3 regions of the Pantoea sp. PGP6 genome follow, and region 1 is predicted to be linked to each of the others. Evidence: predicted binding sites of a transcription regulator. Region 1 holds the regulator's gene; each other region holds the start of a gene.

Region 1 (6,394 bases):
GGAAAATCGGTCCGGCTGGCCAGAAGTTGAGGTTGATACCGGCGGCAATGTGCGGCGGCACCAGTCCCTGATGATAAAGCACGTAAGAGAGCAGCAGGTAATCCATGTGGCTGCGATGGCACGGCACATAGACGATTTCATGGCCATCCTGCGCCAGCTGACGGACTTTTTCGCCGCCATTAACATTGATGCCCTGATAGAGCCGGCTCCAGAGCCAGCCCATGACGCGGTCGGTGACGCGAATCGCTTCATAGGAGAAGTTTGCCGCGATCTCTTCCATCATCTCAACCGCATTTTGCTGCGCTTTTTCATGGGAGATTTTTTTGCTGCGCGCTTCATCTTCAACCGCTTTTTCAATCGCTTTCGATTGCAGCAGACGATTAAACAGATCCTGACGTGCCGGTAAGCGTGGGCCAACCGCCGCCAGCCGCTGGCGGGCGAAATGAATGCGCGCCACCCGGGCCAGTTTCTGGGCGATTGATTGGTCGGTGCCGTGTTCGGTTGCCATGCGGCGCAGCGAAACGGTCGGCGAGAAACGGACAAAACTGTCGCGTCCATGCCAGATCACCGCAAAGAATTTCTGCACGCCGTTCAGCACCCGCAGGTGCGGCGTATCTTCGCCCTGAACCTCACGACCAGGCGCCCGGCCAAACATCACCGTCACCGGCAGCATCTGGATATCCAGCTTGGGGTTATTGCGATGCAGGTCCAGATAATCGTGAAAAATCTTCACCGATTCGACGCTGGGCACAAAATAGGGGAACACACGCGGGCCATCGTGGATAAAAACGTGGCGCGGCAGCAGCGAACCATCAATCTCCAGCGGAGAAAGCGGGTCGGGCAGATGATGCCGCAGGCACTGCGCGCGTAAAGTCAGTAAGTCAGCCTTCGAATCGTAAGGCAAAACGTACATAATGGGCCGGGTCGGGTCCAGACCATGTTCAGAAACGGGATCGGCCGGAATGGCCTTACTCTTTACCAAAAACGACAGTGGTAAATTCAGTAATTTGTAATAAAGTTTACGCCAACCTGACATAGACAACATGAAGCCTCTTGTTAGCAAAGCGCCGCAAGCATACCAGAAAGCGCAGCGAAGATCTGTGGTGGTGCCATTTGCACGCAGCCCAGACATTGACGTCAATCCGATGAAAGGGTTCCACTTATATGGCAAATAATGCCACGGGTCTTGTAAGAATAGTAAAAGCCGCAGGTTACTCATGGCAGGGCCTGCGTGCCGCTTGGCAACACGAAGCGGCTTTCCGCCAGGAGGCGCTGGCCGCGCTGGTGGCCATTATTGTGGCCTGCTGGCTGGATGTCGATATTGTCTCTCGCATCCTGATGATCGGGGCAGTGGTGCTGGTGGTCATTGTTGAAATCCTCAACAGCGCCATCGAGGCGGTAGTGGATCGTATTGGCCAGGAGCGCCACCCTTTAGCCGGACGGGCAAAGGATATGGGCTCGGCGGCGGTGCTGATCAGCATCTTACTGGCACTGTTTGTCTGGATCGCGCTGCTTTGGTCGCATTTGCGATAAGCCTTCCACAACGCGCCAGATGGCGCGTTTTGCCTGAGAATCGGTTTCCATTTCACCAATACCTGTATATACTCACAGCGACTGTATAAACAACCAGGGGGCGGGATGAAAGCATTAACCAGCAGGCAGCAGCAGGTCTATGACCTGATTCGCGACCATATTACTCAAACGGGCATGCCGCCTACGCGTGCAGAAATTGCCGCGCAGCTGGGTTTCCGCTCGCCGAACGCGGCAGAAGAGCATCTGAAGGCACTGGCACGCAAAGGGGTGATTGAGATTGTCTCTGGCGCCTCTCGCGGTATTCGCCTGTTGATGGAAGAAGAAGCATCTGAAGGTCTGCCGCTGATTGGCCGGGTTGCTGCCGGTGAGCCGATCATGGCGCAGGAGCACATCGAAACCCATTACAAAGTGGATCCGGGCCTGTTCAAACCTTCTGCCGATTTTCTGCTGCGCGTCAGTGGAATGTCGATGAAAGATATCGGGATTATGGATGGCGACCTGCTCGCGGTACATAAAACCCAGGACGTACGCAACGGCCAGGTTGTTGTGGCCCGTATTGATGATGAAGTGACGGTTAAACGCTGGAAGAAGCAGGGTGCTATTGTGCATTTGCTGCCTGAAAACAGTGATTTTGAGCCGATCATTGTCGATACGCGCGCCCAGTCGCTGACGGTAGAAGGTCTGGCGGTCGGTGTGGTTCGCAACGGCGAATGGCTCTGAGTCTGACATAACCGCGCATTCGTAGCGTCTGATGCTATTCTGTCTGCCCTAATTTTGTCGCTGCTGCTCCCCTCTCTGCAGCGACACCGAGCACGGAACTGCGAATGCGTTTTTTAACGGCTACCGACAAAAACCTCTGGCGGCTGGCGCTGCCGATGATCCTTTCTAACATCACCGTTCCCTTACTGGGGGTGGTCGATACTGCTGTCATTGGTCACCTCGACAGCCCGGTCTATCTGGGCGGGGTTGCGGTCGGCACGACAGTCACCAGTTTCCTCTTCATGCTGCTGCTGTTCCTTCGGATGAGTACTACCGGCCTGACGGCGCAGGCTTTTGGTGCCGGCGATAAAATGGCGCTGGCACGTGCGCTGACCCAGCCTTTAATTATTGCGCTGCTGGCTGGCGTGCTGTTCATCTGCCTGCGCTCGCCGATTACTACGCTGGCGGCCGATCTGATTGGCGGCGATCCCAAAGTTTTGCAACAGGCGGCACTGTTTATTCAGATCCGCTGGTTAAGTGCGCCCGCCACCCTGGCAAATCTGGTGATCCTTGGCTGGCTGCTGGGCGTGCAGTACGCGCGTGCGCCGGTCATCCTGCTGGTGATCGGCAATCTGGTCAATATTGTGCTCGATCTGTGGCTGGTGATGGGGCTGCACTGGGGAGTGGCAGGCGCGGCAACCGCGACCGCGCTGGCGGAGTATATAACGCTGGTCGTCGGGGCAGTGATGGTCTGGCGGGTATTGAAACTACGTGGCATCACCACCGCAATGCTGAAGCAGAGCTGGCGCGGCGATATTCAGCGGCTACTGCGTCTTAATCGCGACATTATGCTGCGTTCGTTAATGCTGCAGCTCTGTTTTGCCTCGCTGACCGTGCTGGGCGCACGTATCGGTCCGCAGGTGGTGGCGGTGAACGCCGTGCTGCTGATGTTTATCACCTTTACCGCCTATGCGCTGGATGGTTTTGCCTACGCAGTCGAAGCCTTCGCCGGTGAGGCGCATGGCGCGAAAGATGGCAGCAGGCTGCTGCGCGTCTGGCATTCTGCCTGCCGACAGGCGCTGGTGGTGGCTCTGATGTTCTCAGTAATTTATGCGTGTTTCGGCTCGCATATCGTGGCGCTGCTGACCTCGATTGAACAGCTGCAACAGGCGGCCGATCGCTATCTGATATGGCAGGTGATCCTGCCGCTGGCGGGCGTCTGGTGCTATCTGCTGGATGGCATGTTCATCGGTGCAACCCGCGGCCGGGAGATGCGTAACAGCATGATGGTGGCGGCACTTGGTTACTTCCTGACGTTGCTTAGCGTCCCGCTGCTGGGCAACCACGGCTTGTGGCTGGCGGTCACCGTTTTCCTGGCGCTGCGTGGCCTGTCGCTGTGGCTGATCTGGCGTAAACACTGGCAGCAGAACAGCTGGTTTAACGCCTGATAGCTGGCATCTGATGTCCTCCGGCTACAGATTATTCTGTATTGTTCCGGCAAACCTAAAATCTTCTACTACAATTAACCGTAAGCAGCGCAGTGAACCAGCGCTTTATATCGTCATTTTGTTTTCTTTCAAGATAAATGATGTAACCAAAGGATGACATAGAGGTCTGCCATGAATAAAGATCAAGCGAGCGGCAACTGGAAGCAGTTCAAAGGCACAGTAAAAGAGAAATGGGGCAAGCTGACCGACGATGATATGCAGGTTATCGAAGGCAAACGCGATCAGCTGGTCGGAAAAATTCAGGAACGTTACGGCTATGCGAAAGAAGATGCAGAGCGTGAAGTAACGGACTGGGAAGGTCAGAACAAAGATTACCGTTGGTAATCACAAAGATTTACGGATAAAGCTCCTACCCGCCGGTACGCTCATACCGGCAACCGCACAAGGATGTGCACATTACCCGCGTTTTCCCCGCTTTTTACCCTCACTTTGATGATCGTGCTGACAACTTTCATGATGGGTGCAGGCTTCGACTTCGACACAATTCTCACATAATCCATGCGCTTCAATCACGCTATGACGCAGGGCAAACTGTGCCTCACCAGCCAGTGTGGCGATAATCTTCTCTACTCCCTGCGCCTGCTTTTCGGTTACCGCCGCACAGCGATCACACACCAGCATGACCGAGGTGTGTGCCGGTGCCTCGAAATGGTGACACATTACGTAGCTATTATTGGACTCCACCCGGTGGATAAAGCCCTGTTCCAGCAGGAAGTCCAGCGCCCGATAGACCGTAGGGGGCTTGGCCTGGGGTTCGCTAACCCGGAGTTGATCCAGCAGATCATAAGCGCTGATCGATCCTGGCTGCTCAGCCATTAATCGCAACACTTCAGCCCGCTGCGATGTCAGACGCACGCCGCGCTGCAGGCACAGTTTTTCCGCCTGGGTCATTATTTGCTGTGACGTCATGTTTGACATGGAAACTCTCCGCTGGATAAGTGATGTTATTTTATCACACAAATTTTCGCGGCGCAGAGGTTGGTTTTTGCCTGATAAAACAGCAAATTCTGGCCGGTGGTCGATTAAAAACGCTGTGTGAGGATCAGGAGAGGCCGCTATCGGCACCCAATCAGATCCACTCGCCGACCGGTTAAGGTGGCCTTTTCAGCGCTTTTGCTTTGCATCTCACTGAGTTAAGAAGTAATGTTCAGCAAGACTTAAGAAATGTCTGGTATTATTTTATTTATTACCGGGTATTTTGAACAAAAATAAAGTTTTATTGATTGGAAAACATCCAATCCTTTGAATTAAGCGACTGTTTCCTTTGAATTCACAGCAATAACGCGTTAGCCAGGGTTCACAATAGGGCTAACAAACTATTCAGTCGTTGAATGTTTCAACGGCACTTTCTCAGGTGATGGCAGGCAAATGGTGAAAAAATCCGCTCAACGCTCAGCGCTGAAGTACACCGCTGTAGTGAACGCGCTTTTCCTTTCTTCTTCCGCCATGGCGGCGGGGACCTGGTATGATGCACGCAATGATGCCATGGGCGGAACCGGCGTCGCATCTTCTCTTTATGGCTCAGCCGTGCTGGCCAACCCGGCTTTGATGACGCGAGCTAAACCCGACGATAGCGTCAGTATTATTTTCCCTTCAGCCGGTATTCAGGTCACCGACAAAGATCACCTGATCGACAAAGTGGATGACATCACCGATACCGTTGATCGCTACCGCGAGGTGATCGGCAACCTGACCTTTGCCGATTATCTGCGTGGCTATCCTGAAGTGCGCGCTGCTTCAGGCGATGTTGCTAACCAGTTAAGTGATTTGCGTGGCAACAAAGCGGACGGCAACACCGGGGTGGCGCTGGCGGTCACTATTCCTAACGAGACGCTGCCTTTCGCCTTTATCACCAAAGCCTATGGATCGGCACATGTGCGAGCCAATGTGGTCCAGAGCGATATCGACTATCTGCGCGGCGTAGCTAACGGCACGGTGCTTCCGCGTCCGGGCGATCAGGACAATCTGCGCTCCAGCGCCAACGGCCTGGCGGCGCTGGTCACCGATTATGGCGTCGCACTGGCGCATGAGTTCACCATTGCCGGTCAGCCGGTGTCGGTAGGCGTCACGCCGAAATTGCAAAAAACCTGGCTGTATAACTACACCGCCAGCATTTACAACTACGACAAAAGTGACATCAACAATAGCCAGTATCGCAGCACGGACACCGGCTTTAACGTTGATGCCGGTCTGGCGACCACGTTTGCTGAAAACTGGACGCTGGGCATCACCGGTCAAAACCTGGTATCCCGCGATCTGCAGACCAAAGAGGTCAACGGCTTCCGTGATACTTACCAGATCCGTCCGCTGGTCACCACCGGTCTGGCCTGGGATAAAGGTCCGTTCACCGTGACCGGCGATGTCGATCTGACCGAAACCAAGCGTTTCAAAACGCAGGAAAACAGCCAGTATGCGGCGGTCGGTGCGGAATATCGGGTGCTCGACTGGTTACAGTTACGTGCCGGTTATCGTGCGGATATGCGTTCGAACGATGAAAACGTCGCAACCGCCGGTTTCGGCCTGTCACCGTTTAATAAAGCGGTGCATCTGGATCTGGCTGGCTCGGTCGGGGCGAACAATACCTGGGGCGCGATGATGCAGCTGGGCTTCAATTTCTGATCTTCTTTGATACCGCAGTTCGGGGCGGGCGATGC
Region 2 (6,394 bases), 930 kb from region 1:
TCATTTTAGTGGTTGGCGTCAAGCTGGGCTGCATCAATCACGCCATGCTGACCGCGGATGCGGTACGGGCGCGTGGGCTGCGACTGGCTGGCTGGATCGCCAACACCGTGGTGCCGCCCGGTAACCGTTATCAGGAATATCTCACCAGCCTGCAGCAGCGACTGCCCGCGCCCTGTCTCGGCACCATTCCGTATCTGACCGAAGCGGCGCAGCAGGACAGCTGCGGCCAGTATCTGACCTTACCGGACTAACAAACCTCAGGCCACCGTTAGCCATTTGTTGACGGTGTGGTCATCCAGCTGCGCCATTTTGCCCTGCGCCACGTTACGCCCGCGATGCAACAGCAGAAAATAGTCGGCCACGCGGCGTATCAGCGACAGTCGCTGCTCCAGCAGCAGGATGGTCAGGCCGTAGTCGAGATTCAGGCGGCGAATCAGATTGCCCATCTCCTCCTCCAGCCACGGTGACATACCGTCGGTTGGCTCATCCAGAATCAGCAGCTTAGGCTGTAACACCAGCGCCCGCGCCAGGGCCAGCTGCTGTTGCTGATCGATGGGCAGATCGCCGCTGCGCTGCTGCCGTAACGAATAGAGCGCCGGGAACAGGTCAAACACCATTTCGGGGATGGCGCGGTGGCGGTCAGCCTGATTTGCTCCGGCCAGCAGGGCGATCAGCAAATTATCTTCCACGCTCATCTGGGTAAAAATATGGCGGCCCTGCGGCACGTAGCCAATACCCATCTGCGCCCGCTGCTCCGCCGGCTGTAGCAGCAGGTCGGCGGGCGGTGAGCCATCCTCTTTCCAGGAGATCGATCCGCTGTTAATCGGCAGTCTGCCCATGATGCAGTTCACCAGGGTGGTTTTCCCCATCCCGGGCCGGCCGAGAACGCCGGTGCAGGTGCCAGGCGACAGATCGAGATCGACATCCCACAGAATATGATTTTGACCGTAAAATTGATTTACCGAACGTAAACTCAGCATCTGACACTCTCCTTCCCGATCATTAGCCTGAATGCTTCCGCTCTGTGTCGTCTGGCAAACAAGTTATCAGCAATGGCACGCTCCCCATTGCAGTACAGTGCGCGCGTTGCGCGTTGACGCCACGGATTCTTGCAATTCCCAGGCCAGATTCCGCAGCAACCATTTTTCAGCCAGCAGCGCGGGTCTGTGGCGCTAAAAGATGAGCAATGCTTATCAATTTCTGCCGGTGATAACATTACTGCACTTTTGCAGTGCCAGCGGGCGGCGTTTCTGGTGCAGACGTACAATGATGAGGCAGCGATTCTGATTAGGAATGGGCAACAGATGCGGCAAAGACGCGGGTTAAAGAAGGCAACCGGTAAAAAAAGCAGAACAATGGGTCAGCCACGGCAGCTAAAATTAGCGGAAAAAAAATTATTTTTAGCGAAACCGAGCGGCAGGGAAAAATTATACACAGCCGATGGCGGCGGGGCTGCCATCACTTATCCACCATTCCTGTGGATAACCTTGTGCATTAGGTAATGAAAACAGGTTGGAAGCGAGGAAATACGCGGCCTGGTTACATAATGTCGAGAATCTGGGCTTTTGGGCATAAGCCAGTAAAATCAATTGGTTAATAAAAAACAAGCCTGCGAATTATCTGTCAGTTCATCGAACTGTAATTTTGTGACGGTCTATTGACAAATGTTAAATCCGATCTCCGCCTGGGGATAACCTTGCGCAACAACCTGCGCGATAAAGCAAGCGGCAATCGACGGCGAAAAAGTATCCCGACAGTGACGATTACTCTGCCTTAATACTGTTTTTATATCCAGTATTATTTTCTGGCAAAATCACCATAGCAGAGTAAAATAGTGGCCTGCCCGCCGACTTCTTCAGCAGGAACTGCATTCATGAGTAAAGCCTTTAAATTGAATTCCGCTTTCAAACCTTCTGGCGATCAGCCAGAGGCGATTCGTCGTCTGGAAGAGGGGCTGGAAGATGGACTGGCCCACCAGACCTTATTAGGCGTAACCGGCTCGGGGAAAACCTTCACCGTCGCCAACGTGATTGCCGATCTCAACCGTCCAACCATGGTACTGGCGCCCAACAAAACGCTGGCGGCGCAGTTGTACGGTGAAATGAAGGAGTTCTTCCCGGATAACGCGGTTGAGTTTTTCGTCTCTTACTACGACTATTACCAGCCGGAAGCCTATGTGCCGAGTTCCGACACCTTTATCGAAAAGGACGCCTCGGTTAACGAACACATTGAGCAGATGCGTTTGTCGGCGACCAAAGCGCTGCTGGAGCGGCGTGACGTGATTGTGGTCGCCTCGGTCTCGGCGATCTACGGTCTGGGCGATCCCGATCTCTACCTGAAAATGATGCTGCACCTGACCCGCGGCATGATTATCGACCAGCGCAGCATTCTGCGCCGTCTGTCAGAGCTGCAGTACACCCGCAACGATCAGGCGTTCCAGCGCGGTACGTTCCGGGTGCGCGGCGAAGTGATCGACATCTTCCCGGCCGAATCGGACGATATCGCCCTGCGCGTTGAGCTGTTCGACGAAGAGGTAGAGCGCCTGTCGCTGTTTGACCCGCTTACCGGCCAGATCGACTCGGTAGTGCCGCGCTTTACCATCTACCCGAAAACGCACTACGTGACGCCGCGTGAGCGCATTCTGCAGGCGATGGAAGATATCAAGGTGGAACTGGCGGATCGCCGCAGGGTACTGCTGGAAAATAATAAGCTGCTGGAAGAGCAGCGTATTACCCAGCGTACTCAGTTCGATCTGGAGATGATGGGCGAGCTGGGCTACTGCTCCGGCATCGAAAACTATTCGCGCTATCTTTCCGGGCGCGGACCGGGTGAAGCGCCACCGACGCTGTTTGACTATCTGCCAGCCGATGGCTTGCTGGTGGTCGACGAATCGCACGTCACCATCCCGCAGATTGGCGGGATGTATAAAGGCGACCGGGCGCGTAAAGAGACGCTGGTAGAGTACGGTTTCCGTTTGCCGTCGGCACTGGATAACCGTCCGATGAAGTTTGAAGAGTTTGAGGCGCTTGCACCCCAGACTATCTATGTGTCAGCCACGCCGGGTAAATATGAGCTGGAAAAATCGGGCAGCGAAGTGATCGACCAGGTGGTGCGTCCTACCGGTCTGCTCGACCCGATCCTCGAAGTGCGTCCGGTGGCGACCCAGGTCGACGATCTGCTGTCGGAAATCCGTCAGCGGGTGGCGATCAACGAACGTGTGCTGGTGACGGTGCTGACCAAGCGTATGGCGGAAGATCTGACCGAATATCTGGAAGAGCACGGTGAGAAGGTGCGTTACCTGCACTCCGATATTGATACCGTTGAACGCATGGAAATTATCCGCGATTTACGTCTGGGTGAGTTTGATGTGCTGGTGGGCATTAACTTACTGCGTGAGGGGCTGGATATGCCGGAAGTATCGCTGGTGGCCATTCTGGACGCGGATAAAGAGGGTTTCCTGCGTTCCGAACGCTCACTGATTCAGACCATCGGTCGTGCGGCGCGTAACATTAACGGCAAGGCGATTCTCTACGGCGATAAAATTACCCCGTCAATGGCGCGGGCGATTGAAGAGACTGAACGCCGCCGCGAGAAGCAGCAGCAGTACAATGAAGAGAACGGCATTGTGCCGCAGGGCCTGAATAAGAAAATTACCGATATTCTGGAACTGGGCAACAACGTGGTGAAAACCCGTGGCAAAGCCAAACCGGCACGTCGCGGCGCGGCCGAAGCTGAAGCGGATTACCTGGCGCTGTCGCCGCAGGCCCTGCAGAAAAAGATCCACGAGCTGGAAGGGCAGATGCAGCAGCATGCGCAGAACCTGGAGTTCGAACAGGCGGCCAGCGTGCGCGATCAGCTGCATGAGCTGCGCACGCTGTTTATTGCCACCTCGTAACTCAGCTAAAGCCCTGAATGGCGTGTTCCAGCGCGACCCGCAGCAGCTGGCGGTCGTGACGATATTTGATATCGGCGGCCTCCAGCGGCTCACGCACAATCAGCCGGTTATCGACCTGGCTGATGTCGGCGGAGGGACTGACCACAATCGCGTCAATCACCCGTTTGCCAATGTAGCGCTCCATCATTGCCAGTTTATCGGCGACCGTCAGGCTGGCTGCTGCCGGGCTGAGTTCGCGACCCAGATTGCCGATAAAGACCATGGTGGCGGGCGTCCGACGCAGCGCCTGCGCCATCTCCTCCATCAGCAGAATCGGCATCAGGCTGGTGTAAAAACTGCCTGGCCCGATCAGGATTAAATCCGCTTCGCCAATCGCATCCAGCGCTTCCCGCGTCGGCTGGACGTTGGGATGCAACATCATCTCCTGCGGCGGCTGCTTCATCTCATCAATTGCAGTTTCACCGTAGACCATATTGCCTTCCACATCGAGCGCCACCAGATCCACCGGTTGCTCCGACATCGGAATCAAAAAGGCATCGACCTTCAGCAGGTTACGAATGATGTTGATCGCTTCCAGCGGACGCACGCTCAGGTGATCGAGCGCTTTCAGCATCAGGTTGCCGAGGTTGTGTCCAGCCAGCTCCCCGTTACCGGCAAAGCGATACTCAAACATCGCTGAGGCCACGCTCGGTTCGGCGATCAGCTGGTTGAGGCAGTTGCGCATATCGCCCCAGGCGATGCCGCCTTCTGAGCGGCGAATGCGGCCGGTTGAACCGCCGTTATCGGTGGTGGTTACAATGCCGGTAAGGCGTGAGCCGAGCGGCGACAGGGCAGACATCACGCGGCCTAAGCCATGTCCGCCACCCAGGGCCACCACGCGATCGAGATCGGCCAGTGTGCGATTCATACTTCTCCTTAACATCGTCTCGCGTGACGTCGCTCTAAACGCTAAACCCGCGCGGATGACTTGCGTCAAAATCTGAAGCGCATTTTAACGTATCCTGTCGCTAAAATGCGGTGAAAATTCGATATGTATTAGAATATATAGCGAAAACAGCGAATGGAAGAGTCGCGGAAATCGCGCTACCATCTTGATTAACCGCGCTGATCAACGGGTCAGCGTACACTCTAGCCTGATTGCCTACGTCTGCGGATAGGGGAGTCAGGCCGTAGCCATTGAGCTACCAGGGTGCAGAAAGAAATGACTGCATCTCCCAATCTGGAAAGGTGTTCTGGTGTCACAATTTACTGATGCATACGCGCGTAAGTTCTATTACCTGCGCCTGTCGGTCACGGATGTGTGTAACTTCCGCTGTACCTACTGTCTGCCCGATGGCTACAAGCCGCACGGCATTCGCAACAAAAGCTTTCTCTCTCTGGATGAAATCCGTCGTGTCACGCGGGCTTTCGCCGCAGCGGGCACGGAAAAAGTGCGGCTGACCGGCGGTGAGCCATCGCTGCGCCGCGATTTTACCGACATCATCGCGGCGGTGCGTGAGAACCCCTCGGTGCGCCATATCGCCGTCACCACCAACGGTTACCGGCTGGCTCGCGACGTGAAGCAGTGGCGCGAGGCGGGATTAACCGCGCTCAACGTCAGCGTTGATAGCCTCGATGCCCGTCAGTTCCACGCCATTACCGGTCAGGATAAATTCCATCAGGTGATGGCGGGCATCGACGCTGCCTTTGACGCCGGATTTCAGCAGGTGAAAGTCAACAGCGTGCTGATGCGCGATCTCAATAGCCGTAATCTGGCGACCTTCCTCGACTGGATCCGTACCCGACCGATTCAGCTGCGCTTCATCGAACTGATGGAAACCGGTGACGGCGGAACGCTGTTTCGCCAGCAGCACGTCTCCGGCACGGTGATCCGTGACCAGCTGATTGCGCTGGGCTGGCAGCGGCGGGAGAGCGGCCGCAGCGACGGTCCGGCCCAGGTGTTTTACCATCCCGATTATGTCGGTGAGATCGGCCTGATAATGCCCTATGCCAAAGATTTTTGTGCCAGCTGCAACCGTCTGCGCGTCTCGGCGCAGGGCAATCTGCATCTCTGCCTGTTTGGCGACGGTGGCGTACCGCTGCGGGATCTGCTGGCCTCTGACGATCAGCAAGCGGAACTGCAGGCGCGCATTGCCAGTAGCCTCGGGCAGAAAAAGCAGACCCATTTTCTGCATCAGGGCAACACCGGTATCACGCAAAATCTTTCTTACATTGGCGGTTAATTTCAGGAGGCGTTATGGGCAAACCAGTCAGCGAATTTCAGGCGTTACAGATTGCGGTAATGACCGTGTCAGATCGCCGCGATGCCAGCGAGGATAGCTCCGGCGACTATCTGCGCGGTGCCGCCCTTGAGGCGGGGCACGAGGTGGTTGATCACGCCATCGTGCCGGATAATCTCTATCGCATTCGCGCCACCGTATCGCGCTGGATCGCCAGTGACGATGTGCAGGTCGTGATCATTAACGGCGGTACCGGATTTAACCTGAAAAACAGCACGCC
Region 3 (6,394 bases), 1.4 Mb from region 1:
CGATATGGATCTGGTAACCCGTGAGGGGAAATCATTACTGGATGCAGAGATTGTCCGCACCAGTCAGAGTCAGATAAGGATCCGCGGTAGCTACGACTGCGAAAAGAAATAACGGGGCGACAGGGCGGCAAAGATTCAGTCTTGCCGCCTGCGGTAACGGCCAGTGTGCGTAAGGCGCGAGCGATGATTGTTTTCTCGTCAAAGCGGCCAGGATAGCGGTATTTCATGATAGGTTGCAAACAGCCACCTGAACCTCACGCCAGGGAAATGAGGGCAGACAGAATTTAATCGGCGCTTTTACACTCAGCAATCATCGTCGCTACCGCAGCGCGGATATCTGCCGCCTGGGCGTCATAAAAAAAATTCACGCTGGTTTCGCTGTGATTAAATTTGTCTGTTTCGATCCAGGCAATAACGGTTCCATCACCTTGTTCAAGGTTATAGCGTTGCGCGCCGCCGGGCAGGGGATCATCCCGTTCAAGCGAAAGATGCTGATTAATCGCGGCTGAAAACAGGCAGGACTGCACCTGATAAGGATGCGCATTAAAATAGGCGGTTTGCAGATGCGGATGTAAGCCGACCCGGCCGGTATCGACGCAGCCAGCAGTAATGCTCAACATGAGCAGCAATATTATTTTCTTCATCGGTTCAAATCCCGTCACTTTTGCCTTCATCTCGCTGCCCTTTACAGGACGATCCGCAAGCAGCGTGCGGCGTGAAAATTGTTTTGCCCGCCACTGTGCGAATCCCGCTCAGGGTGGTCTGAACTATACTTATCTTTTTTCTGACAGGAGGGCGAAATGATCAATCTTCGAGAGATGAATGAGAAAATTCATCAGGTGCTGCAGGCTGACGAACCGTCCGGATTCACTGAGCAAACCGCTGAACGGGTGTTAGCGGTAGTAAAGTCGTACTGGCAGGACGGCGATGAGACGATAAGAAACGACATCACGCAGAAGCTGTCGCGACTGGAACATTCTGGCGTGCCATTCCCGGAAAATTATCTCGATAAGCTCTAACGTGGTCACAATAGCGGTGCGCCCCTGAACGGGGCGCGTTGCGGCGTATCAACTTGCTTTATACGGATCTTTTTTATCATCCTGACTGTCATCATTCTTGCGTGGTACTTCGCCGTGATCTTTCGGCGCGTCAGTAGCAGGATGATCGTCTTCTTCATACGCATTGCCTACGTGCGGTGCCGCTTCCGGCAGGCTCTTGCTCACTTCACCTTCGTGTTTACGTTCTTCATTGGTTTTATGTTTAAACATGGCTAACTCCTTTTGTTCAGTGTCTTAAGTCTAGACCAGCCGTCGTCAACCTGACGGGACGGAGCGGTCTGAAATAAAAAAAGCCCGCGCGAGGCGGGCTGAATCGGAGTTTTCTCTCGTGTGGTGCACGGCATTATTCGTTGCGTGTCTGTGTGCAGCGGGACCATGCTAACCGTGCCAGGCAGACGCGTGAATGGACAAATCTGTTATCTCACGTGCGGCAGGTCACAAATTAATCGATTAATAAATTCGATTGAACGGATTAGTAAAAAGCATATAGTGACCAGCGTTACTAGGAGATTGAAATTATGTTACGAGACTATTTAAAGATTGAAGCTGATGATCAGCTGATTAAAAACGGCACCGTGAGCCTGAAAAATCGCGGACAGGAAGACGTGACCGAATGGACCATCGTTAACCCGCACGGTGTCAAAAAAGGCGGCGTGACCCTGTTCGACAAACTGAGCACCCGCCGCTCATGGTGTGTCGGCTATCGCATCACGCAGACCGATCTGCACGGTAATGTGGTGGTGGATAAGCTGACTGACGCATTGTAAGTTGCCTGACCTTTGTCGTCATTTGCCGTAGTAAAGTGTGTAATTTGAAGTAATTAACCCGCATCGCAGCGGGTTTTTTTATTCAGTGCTGACGGTAACGACGCAGTTCGACCAGCGTGCCGGCCAGCCTGAGGCCATCGCGACCAGAGTGCATCAAAGGAAAATCGACGTTAACCGGTGCCAGTTCAAACTGCGTAATGCCGTTTTCCGGCTCGCGCAGCCGGTAAGTGCGCAGCAGCGCAACGTTCTGCTGCAGCGCCAGTACGCTGTCACCTGGCAGCGGTGATACCGCCGGATCAATGATCACCACATCATCACGCAAAATGGCAGGCGCCATCGCCAGCTCCCCAACCCGCACGGCAAAACTGCGCTGAGAAAGTGCCATATCGTTATGCATCAGAAAATCGCATTTCACCGTACCGGCATCCTTCAGCCACGGTACCACGTCGCGCTGATTCAGTAAGGGAATCTGATGCAGCCCGGCAAATCCACTTTCGCTGAAAACAGGACCATCGCCATCTATCAGATAGGCCGGTGCGCAGCCCAGCGATTCCGCCAGCCGCAACAGATTCTCACCGCGCGGTAACGTCTCTTCTTTTTCCCACTGTGAGATCGCCACATGGGACACTTTTACCTGCTCCGCCAACTGCTTTTGCGTTAACCCCAGGTTTTTTCTTCGGTGGCGAATACGGTCGCCCAGCGTTTCGTTTTTCATCTGCTTGACATTCAGGTTAAGAATGACTTAAGTATACTTAACCCTGGTATTTAAGCAATCTTAAATTTCAGGCAGGGGACGTGCCTGTTGTAGCACGCCGTGGTGTTCCAGTGACCTTACCGGGTAGAGGGGTGCGGCATGGAAAGTAGTTTAATTACCAGTATGGGTGCGTTGGTTTTGGGTGGGGGCGCGGCGGCACTGTTCTGGAAACCGTTATTGGCGGGCATTGCGTCAATCGTAACCAGTAATCGGGCCGGCGGTGAAATTATAACCAGTTACAAAGAGCAGGTGGTGTTGCTGAAGGAGAGCAACGTACTGATACGTGAAGAGAACGATGAACTACGCGAACGACACGACAAAAATTTGCGGCGTATCTCCATGCTCGAGACCGATCTTCGGCTGATCAAAAATGCATTAGGTATTTTGCTGGCCATGACCGAGACCGATCATAGCGATAAGTTCCGCAACGAAGTCGATCGCCTTATCTCAACTCTGGAGGATCGCAGCGATGGTTACGATAAATAGTCCGGTTACACCCATGCTCCTCAAACGCAAGGTTATTCTCGGCGGCGTGATGCTCGGCTGTTCGATGATCTGCGTGCTGATGACCATTCTGTTTCTTTACGTCAATAATGCCGCCAACAAGCGGGTGGAGGAGATTCGCAAGGATTACCGCAATGTCGCCGCAAAACGAGATGCGCGGGTGGATTTGCTAACCAATCAGGTGAGTGCGCTACAGCATAAGCTCGATGCGATACCGGACCGCACCGCGATCAAAACGGTCGATAAGGTGAAGGAAGTGGTGATTGAAAGTGAGGGGCCTGCAACACATTCCGGCCGTAAACCGTAACTTCCGATTATTCTTAGAGCGGCTTCGCTATTATCGACTAGATTTAAATCTCCGGGCGACATTTTCTTTCGAGATTTTCGCAGGAAAGGCGCCCGCAGGTTGGCCGGTTGATGAACCGCTACGCCAAATCACTTTGGATAACTGACCAGAAGGACATTTAGCATGAGCGATTCAACAGAAACCAAGACCAAAAACGATTATCTGCGTGACGTGACCTCTCAGCTAAAAGAGATGCGACACTACGCGCAAACCAACACCGAGACCCTTTCAACTCATTGGTTAGCCTTCGATGCGGGTGAATACAAAGATAAGGTGAACGCCGATCGTATCGATGCACTACTCAACAAGCAGGGTAAGATGCTGGAAGATCTGGATGCCGCCATTCAGGACATCGAGATCGAAATTAATCACAGTGAGCAGGAGAGTTAATTGACCTCCCGCTAACTGATGCGGTGGCCGTTAAAGGATTAATCGGCCACCAGCCACATTTCCGCTTCGTCGAACATCTCTTCAACTATCCGCGCAATCGTCGCTTTATCGTTCTTACTCAAATCAGTATCAATCGCGTTACGTTCCATCGGCTTGACCTTAACTTCAATGTCAGGAAACACCCGATGCACCCGTTTTTCCAGCTCTTCGAGAATCATCTCGCGAGCACCCGGCAAACCGGCTACGTTTCGCTTGTCATAAATCAACTCAACAAACATGATGGCAATCCATTCAGGGCAAAATCGCAGAGATATAATACTGTAAATAAAAACAGTGGCAAGGCGATGCGCCCGATTACGGCTAATTTTTTTTATGTTATGCCGGACTGCATCCTGGTCTGGCTTATTGCGGCATCATCGCGACATAATGGCACTCCATACATCAGGAGAAGTGCGATGCGACAACTGGTCATTGATATTCTGCTAAAACTGGCAAAAATGGACGTCGACGCGAAAGAGCTGACCGCTCAGCTCGAAGCGCAATCGCTGCTGGTTGCTGCGTTGCTGGTGCAGGCAAAACAGGACAATACGCTGACCATCACCGAGACGGTACATGATGCGATTGTCACGGCTTCACGTTCATCGACCGAGTTTTTGCAGTCCGACGTTGACCTGCTGCTGACGCACATTAATCGTCTGCTGGCGGTGGCACAGTATGTGGAAGTTAAAGGAAAGATGGCAGAAGAAGAGTAGCGACGGGAAAAAAATTCGCCTCTGGAGGTGGAAATCCAGCAACACCTCCAGAGGCAGTGCAAAAGCACTATTCGTTCAAGGACAATCACGACCGAAGTCGTACGATGAAGTTATACACTTTCCTCGTACTTGTACAACTTTATCGGTGGTTAAACCACTGGTTGGAGGTGTATAAAAAATACACCTTCCCGTCCCGCCCGATCAGAGTTCGTTTTTGATGCAAAACTCTTCCCAGCTCATCCCCAGCGATTCAGCATGTGATTTGAGATAGGTCTCGATTGCCTCAGCCGCCACGGCTTTGTCTGGTTCAGCCAGTTGAATCGAAAAAATCATTCCATCCAGATTCTTCTGACGTAAAAAGGCCGCATAGATGCGTTCAGCGTGCCATTCACGCAGCTGGCGCAGGGAAAGATTGGCAGCGCGGGCATCGCTTTCGGTCAGCTCATCAAGCGCCGCCTGGAAATCGGGATGGGCGGTAAAGAACATTTCGCGCGCCTGCGCGTAATACGCTTCTGGAGTTTTCATAGCCAGGTTCCTGAAAGTCAGTTGCAGCGCGTCAGTGTAGCGGGTTGTGCCTGACTTGTCAGGACGCGCGCAAGCAGACTGGCGCGTTAGCGGATAAATGTCGCTTAGCATCGGCTGAGTTTGCCTGAGTTGCGCGGCAGCGCTAAAAAAACCGCGCCGGGCGCGGTTGGATCAGCCAGATACCTTGCGCACCTCAGGGGAAAAATTATAACGTAGCCGCCATTGATGCGATCTTAGGGATTAAACATGAAAAAGTGGATGCTGATTGCCGCGCTGGCGCTGAGCGGATGTGCACAAATCAACGACTATGACAGTGCGGTACAAACGCCGGCACCGGCTAATCTGCAGGGCAACTGGCAAACGGTCGGTCCGCAGCGTGGCCTGATTAGCGGTCAGGCGATAGGCAGCCTGATTATCAATGCGGATGGCAGCACACTGGATTGCCGTCAATGGCAGCGGGTTATCGCCAAACCGGGCAAACTGACCTTGCTGAGCGGCGATTATGTCAACGTCACGCGTCAGGTTCGGGTAATGCCGCTGGTGGTTGATAACGGTGAACTGAACTATGACGGGCTGACGCTGCGTAAAGTGGCACGTCCAACCGTAGAGTGCCAGCAGGCGCTGGACGAAGTGGCGAAGCAACCGAAGGCCAGTGTGATACAGAATATTGAGCCCCAGCTGTTGCACACCCGCATCACAGAAAACAATGCGGCGGCAGTAGCGCAATAAATGATGCTGGCAGGGCATTGGCCCTGCCAGAGCTTCTGTTACTCTTACTCTGCGACCACCCAGACGCTGACGCTGCCCGCGTTACAGACAAACACCGCATTACCCTGATCATCGGCGGTAATGGTTTCTTCGCGGTTCGCCAGATAATCACGCCACACCTTACCGGCATAGCCTTCGCCCATCGCCACGCTTTTCTCGCCTGCATCGCCATTCGACATGATAACCACACAGCCCGGCTGGGTTTCGGTGCCGCTGCGGCTAAAGGCGACACAGTTGGGATGGTCGAAATAGTCGGTCTGTGCGCCCCAGCCATACTGCTGGCGCGCGCGGATCAACCCTTCCAGCTCCGGGATCACCGGCATCTCAATCTTATGTTTCTCGCCGTCGCCGCCGGTATCTTCATAACTGGCACCGAACAGATCGGGATAGAAAATGGTTGGCACGCCTTGTTCACGCAGCAGAATCAGCGCGTAGGCCAGCGGTTTAAACCAGGCTTCTACCGGCGCTTCCAGCGACTGCAGCGGTTGCGTGTCGTGGTTGGCGACGATCGTTACCGCATGCCACGGATC

Evidence for each region. The regulator LexA, encoded in region 1, represses DNA repair genes until DNA is damaged. The targets are predictions, from matches to a motif close to TNCTGTATGTACATACAGNA.
Region 2: the regulator LexA is predicted to act here: its motif matches at 1,778-1,797, upstream of uvrB (excinuclease ABC subunit UvrB).
Region 3: the regulator LexA is predicted to act here: its motif matches at 4,136-4,155, upstream of ACLIBF_RS12755 (DinI-like family protein).

The regions. Positions count from the first base shown of each region.
Region 1 is NZ_JBQBMA010000001.1:4,009,795-4,016,188, reverse strand. Features, by position in the region: gene plsB (glycerol-3-phosphate 1-O-acyltransferase PlsB) at 1-1,036, opposite strand, end outside; gene ACLIBF_RS19445 (diacylglycerol kinase) at 1,165-1,533, shown strand; gene lexA (transcriptional repressor LexA) at 1,639-2,253, shown strand; gene dinF (MATE family efflux transporter DinF) at 2,358-3,680, shown strand; gene ACLIBF_RS19430 (CsbD family protein) at 3,852-4,064, shown strand; gene zur (zinc uptake transcriptional repressor Zur) at 4,137-4,658, opposite strand; gene ACLIBF_RS19420 (conjugal transfer protein TraF) at 5,109-6,359, shown strand.
Region 2 is NZ_JBQBMA010000001.1:3,079,207-3,085,600, reverse strand. Features, by position in the region: gene bioD (dethiobiotin synthase) at 1-251, shown strand, start outside; gene ACLIBF_RS14985 (ABC transporter ATP-binding protein) at 258-980, opposite strand; gene ACLIBF_RS14980 (hypothetical protein) at 1,167-1,502, shown strand; gene uvrB (excinuclease ABC subunit UvrB) at 1,874-3,895, shown strand; gene ACLIBF_RS14970 (gluconeogenesis factor YvcK family protein) at 3,897-4,802, opposite strand; molybdenum cofactor riboswitch at 5,008-5,141, shown strand; gene moaA (GTP 3',8-cyclase MoaA) at 5,131-6,117, shown strand; gene moaB (molybdenum cofactor biosynthesis protein B) at 6,132-6,394, shown strand, end outside.
Region 3 is NZ_JBQBMA010000001.1:2,624,083-2,630,476, reverse strand. Features, by position in the region: gene ACLIBF_RS12800 (hypothetical protein) at 1-112, shown strand, start outside; gene ACLIBF_RS12795 (hypothetical protein) at 285-644, opposite strand; gene ACLIBF_RS12790 (hypothetical protein) at 801-1,019, shown strand; gene ACLIBF_RS12785 (hypothetical protein) at 1,068-1,268, opposite strand; gene ACLIBF_RS12780 (hypothetical protein) at 1,577-1,825, shown strand; gene ACLIBF_RS12775 (helix-turn-helix domain-containing protein) at 1,908-2,540, opposite strand; gene ACLIBF_RS12770 (hypothetical protein) at 2,679-3,065, shown strand; gene ACLIBF_RS12765 (hypothetical protein) at 3,079-3,390, shown strand; gene ACLIBF_RS12760 (hypothetical protein) at 3,553-3,819, shown strand; gene ACLIBF_RS12755 (DinI-like family protein) at 3,858-4,097, opposite strand; gene iraP (anti-adapter protein IraP) at 4,275-4,571, shown strand; gene ACLIBF_RS12745 (DUF6388 family protein) at 4,773-5,096, opposite strand; gene yedD (lipoprotein YedD) at 5,343-5,825, shown strand; gene amyA (alpha-amylase) at 5,870-6,394, opposite strand, start outside.